One region of the Nocardia sp. CDC153 genome, then DNA from elsewhere that is predicted to be linked to it. Evidence: riboswitches for the same ligand, from Rfam matches in the RefSeq annotation. Region 1 holds a riboswitch; the other holds the start of a gene.

Region 1 (4,208 bases):
CCGGACGCGATGGCGAAGGCCAGCGACTGCACCCGGCCCACACCGATGCCCATCTGGGCGGCGGCGTCGGGATCCTGCGCGGTGGCGCGAATCGCCAGCCCGTGGCGGCTGTAGCGCAGGAACGCCCACAGCCCGGCCATCACCGTGAGGGTGATGGCGAACATGACCACGTCCGAGGTGCCCAGCCGCACCCCGCCGACCCGAATATTGTTGGTGGACAGCACCTGTGGGAACGGTCGGGTATCCGGTCCGAACACCAGGGCGACCACGTTCTCGATGATCAGCCCCACCGCCACCGTGGCCAGCAGGGCCGCGATGGCCGGAGCCCGGCGCAGCGGCCGCACCGCCAGCACGTCGATGGCCACGCCGACCAGCGCGGTCACCGCCACCACCACCAGCAGCGCGGCCCACCACGGCACCCCGTGCTGGGCGATCAGCCACCAGCCCAGCACCGAGCCGAAGGCGAAGATCGCGCCGTGCGCGAAATTGATGACATTGCTGACCCCGAAGATCAGGGTGATGCCCACGGCGATGAGCGCGTACGCATTGCCGTGGACCAGACCCGCGATGAGCGTGTCGAACATCTACTTATTGCTTCCGACCGGCAGGAACTTGCCGTTCTGCAGGATCAGCTCGATCGGCTTCACCCCGCTCGGCCGCCGCGTCTGCTGATCGAAGGCGAAGGTGCCCAGGCCGATTCCGTCGAAATCCTTGATCTCACGCAGGCCCTTCAGCACGCCGTCGCGGGTCGCGCCGCCGTACTTCGCGGCCTTCACCAGCACGTTCAGCGCGTCGTAGGCGTAGACGTTGAAGTCGCCGGGATCGGTGTTGAACTTGGCCCTGAACTTGGTGACGAAGCTCTGGATCTTCGGGCTCGGATCCGACGGGGTGAACACGCCGTTCACGATGTCGCCCTCGGCCGCCTTGCCCGCCAGCTCGATGAACTGCGGGGTGTTCTGGCCACCGAAGAACTGGCCGTTGAACCCGACGTCACGCAGCTGCTTGACCACCAGCGCGCCGTCCGGGCCGTAGCCCAGGTGCACGAACGCGTCCGGGTTGGCGTCGCGGCCCTTGATCAGCACCGGGCGGAAGTCCTGCGAATCCGGCAGGATCGAGGAGGAGTAGGCGATCTCGATGCCCTTCTCCTTGGCGAACTGCTCGAAGAACTTGAAAGCCTGCTTGCCCCAGTCGGTTTCGAGGTACACCACCGAGACCTTCTTGGCCTTGGACTGCACCCATTCGGCATTGCGCTCCTGGAACACGTCCAGGGTGATGGAGGGGCTCCACGAGTAGTCGCCGCCCTTGGTGAAATCCACCGAGGAGTTGGTGAATCCGTACTGCACCAGCTTGCCGCGGTTGTAGACCGGCGAGGCGGCGATGGAGGCGGGTGAGGAGAAGTCGCCCAGCTCGGCGATGATGGACTGGTCGCCAACGAATTTCGTCGCGATCGGCACCGTCTGCTTGGGGTCGGACTGGGAGTCCTCCCACTTCAGCGCGACCTTCTTGCCATTGATCCCGCCATTGGCGTTGATCTCGTCCAGCGCCAGGTCGAAGCCCTGCTGCCAGAGCCGCCCGTACTCGGCCGAACCGCCCGTCTTCGGCCCCGAAACGCCGAAATAGACCGTGTCCGAGCCGCTTCCGGTGGAATCGTTGGAGCAGGCCGACACCAGCCCCGCCACCAGAGCCGCAGCCGCGACACCCACCGCCACCCGGCCGACAACACGCTTCCGGGACCAGATCCTGCTCATTGTTACCTCTACACTCGCGCACCGACTCGCCAGCCGGGCATGGGGACGCGACCGCGCTGCCACCCGCGATCGAATAGCGCTTGCGATACCCGCGACGGCACCGCCTGGTCGTCACCCGGGGCACCCCACCGCTAAGCGAGGGTTGCCGATCAGCGAGCCGGGGCTCGAACATGCTGATACTCGTGACCGTGCGGCAAAAGTAGCCGCGAGCCGCCCCACCCCGACAGCATTCGAATCACCCTGATGCCAACGAAGGCCGTCGACCGGGCGAGGAAACCCCTTGCCGGGCACCCGGTTACCCCGCCGTCGTCGCCACACCGACGCCGCGACGCCAGTGCGCGGGGTCGCCGCTGGAGCGCGAGCTGGACGCTAGTGCGCGAGCTCGACGCTAACGCGTGAGATTCGGCGCTAGGGCTCGAGGTGGGCGGCGAGCCAGGCCGGGAACTCGGTGAGGTCGCCGAGCACCACATCGGCCCCGGCGGCCGAGAGTTCTTCCGCTGAGTACGGCCCGGTGGTCACCGCCACCGACACCGCGTCGGCCACCTTGGCCGCGCGCACATCCCCGAGATGGTCGCCGACGTAAATGGCGGCCCCACGCTCCCGCAGCACCTCGCCCTTCTCCTCGGCCCAAGCCCCACCGACCAGCTCGTCAACCTCCAAGCCAAGGTGATCGAGATGTAGCTGCGCGTGCGGCCCATTCTTGGCCGTGATCACCAACACTCGCCCACCCGCCGCGTGCACCGCCGCGAGCGCCTCCACCACACCGGGCAAATGCGCGGCCGCCTCCACCGCCAGCTCCGGATAGAACTCCCGATACATGGCCACGATCCCCGGCACCTCGTGCTCCGGAAACCACTGCGCGGCCTCGTGCGCCAGCGGTGGCCCGAGCCGCGAAACCACCAGCTCCGAGTCGATTGCCACCCCGGTCCGCGCCGCCACCGCATCCCACACGGCCGCGATGCCCGGCCGCGAATCGATCAACGTCATATCCAGGTCGAACCCGACAATGAGTCCGCCGTCCGCCGCAGTCGCATGATCGATAGCCACGCTCCGACCCTACGGTGTACATCGGCCCGTCCGCACCGAGCCTCGTCGCCGCGCACCGCTCTAGCTCAGTCAGGCCAATCGGTATGACCACCGCAATGTCGCAGGTTGCCGTCCGCGCCATTCTGGTCGAGGACCGAGCGCCGGGGGCACCGGGCTCGGCGCGGACTCAGTTTGGCAGTCGGTGCGCGGCAATGGGTTTCAGCTGTTCGCGGAGGAGATCGCCGTCGGGGCCGAAGATCTCGGCGTCGGTGTCCACCGCGATCTGTACCGCCTTGCTCACCAGTTCCCGTCCGGCGGGCTCGAGTTCGATGCGCAGGGCGCGGGCGTCAGCGGGGTCGGCGCGGCGCGCGAGCAGCCCGCGCTCCTCCAGGCCGCGAATCACCTTGGAGGCCATCATCCGGTCGGCGCCGGACATGTCGGCGACCTGCTGCTGGGTGGGCAGTTCACCCTGGCGACTCAGCCAACCGGCGGAGGCCAGCAGATTGAACTGGGTGGGGGTCAGCCCGAGCGGACGCAGATTGCGCTCCAGCCGCGTCCGCCATTCCAGCGCCGCGTGATGCAGCCAGAAGCCCGGGCTCATGAGCGGCCCCCGCGGGACGCCGACCCGGCGCATGCCCTCCGGCTCGGATAGTTCCCGCGGTTCGCCCGGCGATTCAGCCACGCCGCATTGCCTCCTGTTCCAGTGCCGCGAAGGTCAGCGGCATGTCCGCCCGCATGGCCTTCTCCCAGACCAGCTTGAACAACGGCCCGAAGATCCCGTGGACCTCGACATTCTCCGCCACCCGCACCGTGCCGTCGCCGAGCGCCTCGTAGGTGCGGTGGCCGCGCAGTTTTCCGAACGGAATGCCCGCCTCGCTGGTCCACGAATGGCCCGGTTCCACCGCCACGATGGTAAACGGCCCGGCGGGCGCGCCCTTCGGCTTGACCCACCCCTTGGTCCCGGCCGCGAATTCACCGTCGATGCGGGACTTCTCCTCGTGCGGGTCCCATTCGGACCAGCGGGCCACATCGGTGGCGACCGCCCAGATCTTGTCGACATCGCCCTTGATCACGGCCGATTCGGTGAACGAGTACATCATCGCTGTCATCTCCTGATGAGAACTTCTGTTGTTGCGACAACAGTAACCGTAGTCGCGACAACAATCAACCCCCTTTGGTGAAATCGCCGATGGAGATGGCGGGTCCGGTGGAGGGACAGCGATCCATCACCCCACCGAACCCGATCCGACCCGCCGCTACGGAGCGGGCGCGTAACCGAGCGGGCGCGTCGTGAACGTGCCCCGACCCTGCGTCCGGCTGCGCAAACGGGTTGCGTAACCGAACAATTCGGCCAGTGGAACCGTGGCGGTGAGCACCACGGTGCCGGTACGGGTCAGCGAACCCGTGACTCGCCCGCGCCGGGCCGCGAGATCA
Region 2 (4,208 bases), on a different contig from region 1:
CCGAGAGGTCCTCGCCCAGCTCGCGCACGATCGTGTAGGCGGCCAGCTCGCCGAATTTCGGCACCGGCGTATCAGCGGCGACAATGGCCCGCCCCCAGCGGCGGGTGATGCCGCCGTCCGCGTCGGGCTCGGTGAGGAAGCCGACCACAATGAAATTGCCGTCGGCGTCGAGGACTTCGCTCGGCGGGTACAGCGGGCCCTGGGTGGTCGGGGTCAGTTCGTAGCTTCGGGTCACCATACGGAGAGCGCTTCCTGATCGGAGAGAAGGCGGCCGGGATCGTCGACGGACGCGCCGACCCGGTCGGAGAAGTGGATCCAGCCGTGGCCGTGCGCCGACAGCACCGCGTCGTCGCCGCGGAAGCCGGGGTGTGCGACGGCCCGCAGGAACGGCAAATCGCTGGCGTGATCGCCGTAGCCGTAGCTGTTTTCGCGGGCGATGCCGTGCTCGCGCAGGAAATCGGTGACCGCGCTCGCCTTGGCGGTGCCGATCATGGGGTGATGGACCTCGCCGGTCAGCACGCCCGCCGCGTCGACCACCGGGGTGGTGGCGATGAGGTGATCGGCACCCAGCGCATCGGCGACCGGGGCGATCGCCGCGGCGAACGAGCCCGACAGCAGGACCGTGGTGTCACCCGAATTCTGGTGTGCGCGCAGCGCTTCCACCGCGTCGGTGTAGTAGACGGCACCGCTCGCGGAGAACTCGGCGAACCAGCGGCGGCCGGCGGCGGCCAAGGCGTCGGCACGCACGCCTCGATAGGCCCGGTAGTACTGCCGGTTCACCTCCTCGCGGGGTGTTCCGGACGCGGCCTGTCGCTTGATCTCGTCGCTGAGGCGCGCGTATTCGCTGCCGTCGTCGCCGTTCTCGGCCAGCCAGAAGCGCTGGAAGGCGAACATGCTCTTGACGGTGATGAGGGTTTCGTCGACGTCGAAGAACGCCGCACCCGCTGTCGCGCTCATGCCACCGCGCCCAGGTAGGCGGCGATCGCCTTGGCGGCCTTGTGGCGTTCGATCTGCGAGATGCGCTCATTGGGCAGGGCCGCGTAGGTGATGCGGGTGGTGGCCACGCTGCGGTCGAGCTGGCGCACGTCGACGTCGATGGCGAACTCCAGCTTGGCCGGGTCCTCGATGGCGATCGGGGTGAGCACCGCGTGCAGGGTGGCGGGCAGCGGGAACAGGAAGGACTTGAACTCCAATTCGATGCTGTTCCAGACGATGTAGAAGTGCTGTTCGGGCCAGCGGCGGCCGTACTCCAGCTCGAACGCGCCCAGGAACAGCTGGCGCACCGCCTCCACGATGACGATGCCCTGCACGTGTTCGCCGGTCTGGTGGTCGAGCAGCAGTTCGTTGTCGCCGTGAATGCGCAGATCCGCCCGGAACTCGGTCTCGGACTCGCGAATCAGATTGGCCAGCAGCACATTCGAATTCTGATACTTGTGTACCTGGTGGCGGGGTGCCGGTTCGTCGACCGCGCCGCGCACGTGCAGCCCGGCCGGGGCGTGCACCCGCGCCACGTGCTCGAGGTAGTCGAGGTCGTGGCGGGTCACCCCCTGCCCGAGATGAACGGTCAACGCGCGCTCCGACTCCCGCCACCGGCCGCCGCGCAGGGCGGCGACCAGTCCCGACACCGTGAAGGCCCGGTCGTCCTCGGCGATACCGCGGAAGCGGTCGGCCACCAGCAGCACCTCGCCGACGGCCACCTCCCCCGAGAGCACGGACACCGAATCGAGCTGGGCTACAGACATTTTTCCTCCGAGAGCAAGACGCTTATGGCGGCGCTCGCCACCATCCGGTCGTCACCCGGAGCACCCCGCCGTCGTGGAGGGTTGCCGCCCAGCCAGCCGGGGCTTGACACTGGAACTCATGACCGTCCACGAAAACCTATGTCCCCCAGTATTTTTGACCCATAGTTTCAACCACCCCGATCGAAACCCGCCCACGGAGGACAGCGCTGTCCCCCGCCCGCCGATCTAACCCGCGGTGGCTTCCCCCACGCCGACCCCGCTCGGTGCCGTCGCGGCTTCCCGGACAACTACTCGCGTCGAGGCGACGGCCAATGCCGCCCCCAGCGCCGCCAATGCCGCGATGGTCAGCGCGACCGCCGAATAGCCATGGCGTGAAACCAGATTGGCGAGCTGTGGTCCCGCACTGGCCCCGACGAACAGGGCGAAGGTGTAGAGCGCGGTGGCGGTGCCCCGTGCCTCGCCCGCCTGCGCCGCGATCGCCTGGACCGCCGCCGGTGCCGCGACCGCGATGGCCGTCACGAACACGAACAGCCACATCGCGACCCATACGCCGCCCAGGGGGACCGCGGTGATCGCCGCCGCTGCGGCGGCTGCGGCCAGGGCGGTGATCAACCGTGCCGCCGGTGCGATCACCCCCAATCGTCCGGCGAGCAGCGGCACCGCCACCATGGCCGGAATCGCGCTGGCCCGCAGCGCGAGCAGGGCGGCATTGCCGGATCCCACTCCGTCCGGCGGTGCGAGCTGGATACCGGTATAGATGCCGACGAACGAGCCCAAGATCGCCAGGCAACTCAGATACAACAGAGCCAGGCGAGATTGCCGGAGCAGAATCACGAAGGGCACGAACACGGTTCGCGCGACATCCGCGAATCCACCCTCGGTTGTGACCGCCGCGTCTCTTACCGAATTCGGCGGCTGGAGAACCACGCGCAGTAACACCGCCGACAGGGCGAACACGACTGCTCCGGCGACGAAGATTGCGTGCCAGCCCCAGGCATTGCCGACGAGTTGGGCCAGGACCTGGGCCACCACGCCCGCGCCGAGGAAGGAGCTGGTCAGGCAGGTGAGGGCGAAGATTCTGCGGTCGGGGGCAATGCGTTCGGCGAGGTAGGCGAAGGCGGCGGGGGCGAAGAAGGAGGCGGTGAGGCCCTGCAGGATTCGTGCCGAGAGGCCGGTCACGAGTCCGGGGGCGGCCGCCACCAGGAGGGAGCTCACCACTGTGGCGAGCAACCCGCCGACGATCACCGGCCGCCGTCCCCAGCGGTCCGAGAGCGGCCCGGTCACCAGGAAGCCCGCGCCGTAGGCCAGCCCGAAGGCGGTGGTGGTCCAGGTGGCCGCCGACTTGGACGTATCCCAGTCCGCCGCAAGCCGATTCAGCACCGGCAGCACCACGTAGAGCTGGCCCACCACCAGGATGCCGACCGCGCAGACCGCCGCGACGGTCCGACCGGTCGGGGCCCAGCCCGGCTCGGTAGCCGAGCCCGGCTCAGTAGTCGGCGGCGAGCTCACGCGCACGCTCCTGGGCCGCGGCGAATCCCGCCTCCGGCTTCTCGGTCAATACCGTTGGCGCGAACCGGATCTCGGCAATGTCCTTGATGCCCACGAAGTTCAGCCAGTCCTCGACGAACGGCGTCGCGAAGTCGGAGCCGAACTGCACCGGCACACCCGGCTGATGTACGCCGCTGGTGTACACCGTGACCGCCCGCTTGTCGGTGAGCAGCCCCGAATACCCGCTCTGCGGATCGAAGGTGAACGTCCACCCCGGCTGGGTCACGATATCGACCCACTGCTTGAAGATGTACGGCACGCCCGCATTCCAGATCGGCAGGTTGATCACGTACAGATCGGCCGCCGCGAACCGCTCGAACACCACCCGCGCCCGCTCCCAGGCCGCGAGCTGCTCGGGTGTCTGATCCCGCCCGGTGAACAATGCCAACTTGGCCTCGGCCGCATGGGTTCCGAAGTCCGGCAGGTCGGCGTCGAACAGATCGATGGTGTCGACCGTCAGCCCCGGATCCTTCGCGACGAGCCCATCGATGAATGTCCGAGCCAACGCCCGCGACTGACTGCGCTCACCGCGCGCCGACGCATTGATATGCAACAGGGTGGTCATCGAATCCCTTTCGTAGACAACGATGTCCACGTCTATCAAGCGGCACCCGCCCCGCACGACGGTTCTGTGCGCGCTGATCCGAAGCCCCCGGCACCGACCGGGCCTTCACTCGAGTGCGGTGGCGACCGCGGCGGGGACCGGGACGCCACGGCGGACGACCTCGGCGATGAAGCGGCGCACCAGAACGTCGGCGGGAGTCGCGGTCAGGCACACCAGGTCTCGGGTGACACCCGGTCGCAGGCGACGGATCGGTGGGACCGCGCCGCCGCCGAGGGCCGTGGTGGGGACGAGGGCCACGCCGAGACCGGCGGCGGCCAGGCGGGCGGCGGTGCCGGCCTGGCGGGTGCGGACCG

The links. Region 1 has a riboswitch for S-adenosylmethionine ahead of VMT65_RS00045 (ABC transporter substrate-binding protein). Riboswitches for the same ligand answer to the same signal wherever they lie in the genome.
Region 2: another riboswitch for S-adenosylmethionine. It lies ahead of VMT65_RS13640 (AfsA-related hotdog domain-containing protein); the one in region 1 lies ahead of VMT65_RS00045 (ABC transporter substrate-binding protein).

Annotation. Positions count from the first base shown of each region.
Region 1 covers NZ_JAYKYU010000001.1:5,117-9,324, reverse strand. Annotated here, with positions in the region: gene VMT65_RS00050 (ABC transporter permease) at 1-584, opposite strand, end outside; gene VMT65_RS00045 (ABC transporter substrate-binding protein) at 585-1,748, opposite strand; SAM riboswitch class IV at 1,820-1,936, opposite strand; gene VMT65_RS00040 (HAD family hydrolase) at 2,157-2,795, opposite strand; gene VMT65_RS00035 (MarR family winged helix-turn-helix transcriptional regulator) at 2,962-3,456, opposite strand; gene VMT65_RS00030 (SRPBCC family protein) at 3,449-3,883, opposite strand; gene fusA (elongation factor G) at 4,031-4,208, opposite strand, start outside.
Region 2 covers NZ_JAYKYU010000002.1:1,089,660-1,093,867, forward strand. Annotated here, with positions in the region: gene VMT65_RS13630 (hypothetical protein) at 1-238, opposite strand, end outside; gene VMT65_RS13635 (HAD family hydrolase) at 232-957, opposite strand; gene VMT65_RS13640 (AfsA-related hotdog domain-containing protein) at 954-1,742, opposite strand; SAM riboswitch class IV at 1,756-1,866, opposite strand; gene VMT65_RS13645 (MFS transporter) at 1,968-3,251, opposite strand; gene VMT65_RS13650 (FMN-dependent NADH-azoreductase) at 3,229-3,855, opposite strand; gene VMT65_RS13655 (LysR family transcriptional regulator) at 3,961-4,208, opposite strand, start outside.